DNA from 2 places in the Kitasatospora sp. NBC_01246 genome. Region 1 is predicted to be linked to the other one. Evidence: riboswitches for the same ligand, from Rfam matches in the RefSeq annotation. Region 1 holds a riboswitch; the other holds the start of a gene.

Region 1 (3,221 bases):
GTGAACCGGCGGGCGAGGCCGGCTCCCGACCCGCCGGCGAGTACGGCGATGACCACGACTGCCCCGGTGACCCGCATGGTGCGCTCCTCCCTGTGGGCGGCTCCGCACCGGCGCCCACGCATTTTGCTTGCGGAGGATCGTAGGCAGGTCCTGACCCTCCGCAACAGGGATTACCCCTCAGGTGACCAGGCTCACGCCTGCCGCGCCGGGGTTCCCCACCGGATACGGTCGACACATGCCAGTTCAGCCCGATTCAGCCCGCCCGCCGCTCTTCACCTGGGAGTTCGCCGCCGACCCGTACCCGGCGTACGCGTGGCTGCGGGAGCACGAACCGGTGCACCGCACCACCCTGCCGAGCGGGGTGGAGGCCTGGCTGGTGACCAGGTACGCCGACGCCCGGCAGGCGCTCGCCGACAGCCGGCTCTCGAAGGACCCGGCCCACCACAGCGGGCACGCCCACCGCAGCGGCCGGGTCGGCATCCCCGGCGAGCGCCAGGCCAATCTGATGACCCACCTGCTGAACATCGACCCGCCGGACCACACCCGGCTGCGCCGGCTGGTCTCGAAGGCGTTCACGCCGCGCCGGGTGGCGGAGTTCGAGCCCCGGGTGCAGCAGCTCACCGACCGGCTGATCGACGGCTTCGCGGAGCGCGGCTCGGCGGACCTGATCCACGAGTTCGCCTTCCCGCTGCCGATCTACGCGATCTGCGACCTGCTCGGCGTGCCGGCCGAGGACCAGGACGACTTCCGGGACTGGGCGGGCATGATGATCCGCCATGGCAGCGGGCAGCGCGGCGGGGTGGGACGCGCCGTCAAGCGGATGCGCGCCTACCTGGCGGAGCTGATCCACCGCAAGCGGGCCGATCCCGGCGACGACCTCATCTCGGGGCTGATCCGGGCCAGCGACCACGGTGAGCACCTGACCGAGAACGAGGCCGCGGCGATGGCCTTCATCCTCCTCTTCGCCGGGTTCGAGACGACCGTGAACCTGATCGGCAACGGCACCTACGCCCTGCTGCGCAACCCCGGGCAGCGGGCGCTGCTCCAGGACTCTATCGCCCGCGGCGAGACCGCGCTGCTGGAGACCGGTATCGAGGAACTCCTGCGCTACGACGGTCCGGTGGAGCTCGCCACCTGGCGGTTCGCGACCAGCCCGCTGACCATCGGCGGCGTGGACATCCCGGTCGGCGATCCGGTGCTGGTGGTGCTCGCGGCGGCGGACCGGGACCCGGCGCGGTTCGCCGACGAGAACACCCTCGACCTGGCCCGGACGGACAACCCGCACCTCGGCTTCGGGCACGGCATCCACTACTGCATCGGTGCGCCGCTGGCCCGGTTGGAGGGGCGCGCGGCGCTCACCACCCTGCTCACCCGGTTGCCCGATCTGCGACTCGCCGCTAGCCCGGAGGAGCTCCGCTGGCGCGGTGGCCTGATCATGCGTGGACTGCGCGATCTCCCGGTGGAATTCACCCCCGAGAAGCCCTCCGCGGCACCGGTGGACGGGCTCTGAGCAAATCCGTCCGGCGACCCCCGGCGGTGTCTCGATCTCGTCGCGCCGAGACCCCGACACGCTGACGGGGTGTCGCCGACACGCCCTATCAGCGGGTATGAATCAGCATCAAACCGGACATAGCCCTGTCGTTGGTAGGCGATCGGCCACGCGCCGTAATTTATGTGTGATACCTGCGATATGAGCTTGTTATTGATGTGAGGATCTGTCTACCCTCCCTGGAGTTCGCAGCTGCGGACCTCGTGCGCGGAACGCCGAATCCTGCCCGCCGCGTTACGGGAAACCGACCAGAACCCTTGGGCAGGGGCGGGGGAACCAGGTTTGTTGCCGTCCCCCACGGCTTGGGGTGAAGCCGCCCGCGCGGGCAGAAGGCGTCCGCGTCGTGCGGCCGGGCCACCTCCCGGTCCGAACCCGACAGCTCACCTCGCAGGCGTGCGGAGAGGGACTTCCCCATGCTCTTCGTCGGAACCGGCCGTCACCGTCGTCGCACCCAGACCGAGAAGGCCATCGCCGTTGCCGGCGTGGCCGGCGTCGGACTCGCCCTGCCGCTCCTCACCGCCACCGGCGCCTCGGCCGCCCCGGCCTCGACCTGGGACGCGGTCGCCCAGTGCGAGAGCGGCGGCAACTGGGGCATCAACACCGGCAACGGCTTCTACGGCGGCCTCCAGTTCACCTCCAGCACCTGGAAGGCGTTCGGCGGCACCTCGTACGCGCCGCAGGCCCACCAGGCCAGCCGGGCGCAGCAGATCTCGGTCGCCGAGAAGGTCCTCGCCTCGCAGGGGCCGGGCGCCTGGCCGGTCTGCTCCCAGAAGGCGGGCCTGGCCAAGGGCGGGGCCGCGGCCTCGGTCGACACCTCCTCGGACGCCGAGCCGACGGCCGCCGCCAAGCCGGCCCAGTCGAAGCCCGCGCAGAAGCCGGCGCAGAAGCCCGCCCAGAAGCCGGCCCAGCAGCAGGCCCCCAAGCCCGCCGCCCAGCAGGACGACCGGGCTCCGGGCTTCGCCGGCCAGCCGGGCTGGGACGCCGACGCGAAGGTCTTCTGGTACCAGAGCGACGGCGCCTGGTACTGGACCAGCCACCAGAGCGTCTACCAGCAGTACGCCGGTCAGCAGGCCGCCCAGCAGACGAGCGGGTACGCGGGCCAGGACAGCCGCCCCGCCGCCGCCCACGGCGCCCCGGCCGCGGCCGCTCCCGCGGCCCAGCAGCGCACCGGGCACGGCTACACCGTCCAGTCCGGTGACACCCTGTCGACGATCGCCGCCGCCCAGGGCGTCGAGGGCGGCTGGCAGACGCTGTACGACGGCAACCGCGGCACCGTCGGCACCGACCCCAACATGATCCTCCCGGGCCAGCAGCTCGACCTCGGCTGACCGCCCGTGTGGTGACTCCCCGTGCGGTGACGCCACGAAGGGGGCCGGTTCGGCCCCCTTCGTCCGCATCCGGCCGCATTTCGTGGGACAACCAGGTGAACTACCGGTGGGTAGCCCGGCCACACGCTGAGACGGGACCGAGGTCGACGTGGTCCCGGGAGCCCGTGCGGTTAGGCTCTGGTCGTAACGACTCCGCAACCATCCGGCCGACAGCACCCATCGTCAGCCGAACCTGCTTCCGCTAGGAGATGCCTCGTGCCGTCCATCGATGTCGTCGTAGCCCGTGAGATTCTCGACTCGCGTGGCAACCCCACGGTCGAGGTCGAGGTCGGCCTCGACGACGG
Region 2 (3,221 bases), 370 kb from region 1:
AACCTGGAGGAGCTCACCGCGCAGGGCCGGCCGATGCCCGACGAGCTGGCCGGGGACTTCGGGGCGTTCGAGGAGGCCGCCGTCGAGGCCGCGCTGGACCTCTTCGGCGAGTGGACGGTGCCGGGGCTGCCGCGGCTGCTGGTGGAGGAGTTCCCGGAGCTGGCCCCGGAGCCGGGCCAGGAGGAGATCGACGCGTACCTGGCGCAGCTGCCCGGGGCACCCGGCGAGGCGGAGGAGGCCGGGGAGTACGGGGACGACGAGTACGGGGACGAGGACGGCTACGCGCCCGGGGACGGGCACGTGCACGGGTCCGCCGACCGGCCGGACGGGGCCGACGCGGCCGCCGGGGCCTGAGACGCCGCGGTGCCCCGGCCGTCGTGACGACGGCCGGGGCACCGCGGCGGGCTGTCAGAAGGTGACGCCGGTCAGGGGGTCACGCCGCGCTGCTCGAACCAGCTCTCCGGGTCGACCGGGGCACCGCCGCCGGGGCGGACCTCCAGGTGCAGGTGCGGGCCGGTGACGTTGCCGGTGGCCCCCACCTTGCCGAGCTGCTGGCCGGGGACGACCTTGCCGGAGCCCTTGATGATCGAGGAGAGGTGGCAGTACCAGATCTCGGTGCCGTCGGGCAGCGTCTCGACGATCCGGTAGCCGTACGACCCGGCCCAGCCGGCCGAGGTGATGGTGCCCTGGCCGACCGCGTAGACCGGGGTGCCGGTGTCGGCGGCGAAGTCCAGGCCGGTGTGCAGGTGGGCCCAGTAGGAGGCGCTCTGGCCGTAGTGGGCCGAGAGGTGGTAGTCGCGCACCGGCAGCTCGATGGCGGCGAGCTTGGCCTTCTCGGCCTCCTCCGCGGCCCGCTTGGCCTCCTGCTGCTGGGCCGCGCGCTTGACCTCGGCCTCCTTGGCGGCCTGCAGGCGGGCGCCCTCCTCGGCGGCGGTGCGCTGGCTGTCGGCCTGCTGCTGGATCCGGGCGGCGAGCGCGAGGCCCGGGTCCGCGGCGAGCGCGACCGGGGTCTCGTCCGGGACCTCGACGGCGGGGGCGGCGGCCGGGGTGGCGGAGGCGAAGCCGGTCGCACCGAGGGTGGCGGCCACGGCGGTGACGCCGAGCAGCGGGGCGGTGCCGCGGGTCTGACGGGGCATCCGGTGCCGGTTGCTGTCGGGGGCCTGCGGCCCGGTCTCGACGCCGGACCCGCCGAACTCGCCCGGGTGGGCGGGCGGCCAGGGGTGGTCGAGCAGCTGGGTGCCGGCGGGGGAGCCGGGCAGGTGTGCCGGAGAGTGCGACGACGCCACGGAGGCGCGCTCCTTTCCTTCCTTCGCGCCTACCGGGTTAGCTGACGGGTTCGGAGCAGGAAGGTCTCCTACGGCTGGGCCTGGGCCCGGCCGATTCACCCCAAGGAACATGGTTCCCCGGCTCCCTGGCCTGCCCGGAGGCCGGCCGGCGGGATTAGGCGACGGCGCACGGTGCCGTCTGGGTACGGCGTTACGAACCGCGCTGCGTTATCAAACGTTAATCCTAGGAGCCTCTGATTCCAAGCCGTCCGTTCGGGACAGCCGGATACTACCCGGACGGTACGTGACCTGATGGGCGATTTGGGCGGATCGACGGCAACTGACACTACCGAACGTGAGGGGACGTCAACGAACGGTCCCCCACTTGAGTACTCCTACTCATGTGCGGCGCTCCCGGCGCGGCGATCCTGGCGCCATGAACGCACCGATGCAGTCACGCACCACGGCCGCGTACCACCTCCAGGCCGTCCTCTCCTTCGCCCTCTCCGGCGGCGCCCTCGCCGTCGGCATCGCCTATCTGCCGGTCGGCGGCTGGACCCGCGCCTTCCTCGCGGTCGGCCTGCTCTACACCGTCACCTCCGCCTTCACCCTGGCCAAAGTGATCCGGGACCGGCAGGAGACCAACGAGATCGTCACCCGGGTGGACCAGGCGCGGCTGGAGAAGCTGCTCGCCGAGCACGACCCGTTCAAGGTGGAGGGGGTCTGAGCCGCGGCACCGGGGCCACCCCGGGGGTCCGGCCGGTCAAGGGGTTGACGGCTAAGGCTATTAGCCTTAGCTTTATGGCTATCGGTGCAACGCCGACAGCCCCGCGGACCGAGGAGGCCCACATGCCCGGCACCTTCACCCCCAGCACCCAGTACCTCGACGTCCCCGGCGGCCGGCTGGCCTTCGACGACACCGAGCAGGGCGACGGCACCCCCCTCGTCCTGCTCCCCGGGATGCTCGACAGCCGTGCCGCGTACCGGCACCTGCGCCCGCTGCTGGTGGCCGCGGGCCACCGGGTGATCACCCTGGACCTGCGCGGCTTCGGCGAGTCCTCGATCGCCTGGGACGACTACACGCCGGCCGCGATCGCCACCGACGTCCTGGCCCTGCTGGACCACCTCGGCATCGACCGCGCCACGCTGCTCGGCAACTCCTACGCCGGTGCGACGGTGGTCAAGGTGGCCGGGGACGCGCCGGAGCGGGTGGCCGGGATCGTCCTGGTGGACGCCTTCGTCGAGAACCCGCCGAACGCGCTGCAGCGCGCGATGTTCGGCGCGATGGGCGTCCTGCTGGTGCACTCGCCCGCGTTCTGGGGCCTCTACCACCGCAAGATGGCGTACCCCGGTCCCAAGCCGGCCGACTTCGACGCCTACGTGGACGGACTGGTCGCCGCGATGCGCACGCCGGGCCGCAAGCAGGCCACCCGGGGCTACGTGCGCGGGGACTCCGCGCCGAACGGCTGGACCGCCGCCGTGAGCTGCCCGGCGCTGGTCGTGATGGGCACCAAGGACCCCGACTTCCCCGACCCCGAGCTGGTCGCCGACCGGCAGGCCGCCGCGCTGAACGGCCGCAAGGTGATGATCGAGGGCTCCGGGCACTACCCGATGGCCGACCGGCCGCAGGCCACCGCCGACGCCCTGCTGCCCTTCCTCGCCGAGCTGGCCTGAGCCCGCCCTTCCGCGCCGCGCCGGCCCGAGCCCGCCCGCTACCTCGCCCACGGAGACCGCACCATGCCCCGAGTCGGACTGACCCCCGAGCAGGTCGTCGACCACGCCCTCGCCCTCATCGACGAACAGGGCCCCGAGGCCCTCACCCTGGCCGCCGTCGCCGGACGGGCCCGGGTGGCCACCCCCTCGCTGTACAAGCACGTCAGCGGCGGACTCGCCGAGCTGCGCCGGCTGATCGCCGTCCGGGTCACCGAGGAACTCGCCGACCGGCTCGCCGAGGCC

What was found. A riboswitch is a leader RNA that binds a small molecule or an ion and turns the genes downstream of it on or off. The one in region 1 is predicted to bind cyclic di-AMP.
Region 2: another riboswitch for cyclic di-AMP. It lies ahead of OG618_RS20920 (M23 family metallopeptidase); the one in region 1 lies ahead of OG618_RS22550 (transglycosylase family protein).

The regions. Positions count from the first base shown of each region.
Region 1 is NZ_CP108484.1:5,140,797-5,144,017, forward strand. It holds gene OG618_RS22540 (SDR family NAD(P)-dependent oxidoreductase) at 1-77, opposite strand, end outside; gene OG618_RS22545 (cytochrome P450 family protein) at 236-1,510, shown strand; cyclic di-AMP (ydaO/yuaA leader) riboswitch at 1,785-1,957, shown strand; gene OG618_RS22550 (transglycosylase family protein) at 1,963-2,877, shown strand; gene eno (phosphopyruvate hydratase) at 3,133-3,221, shown strand, end outside.
Region 2 is NZ_CP108484.1:4,770,980-4,774,200, reverse strand. It holds gene OG618_RS20925 (hypothetical protein) at 1-354, shown strand, start outside; gene OG618_RS20920 (M23 family metallopeptidase) at 426-1,286, opposite strand; cyclic di-AMP (ydaO/yuaA leader) riboswitch at 1,299-1,457, opposite strand; gene OG618_RS20915 (YiaA/YiaB family inner membrane protein) at 1,702-1,992, shown strand; gene OG618_RS20910 (alpha/beta fold hydrolase) at 2,067-2,939, shown strand; gene OG618_RS20905 (TetR/AcrR family transcriptional regulator) at 3,003-3,221, shown strand, end outside.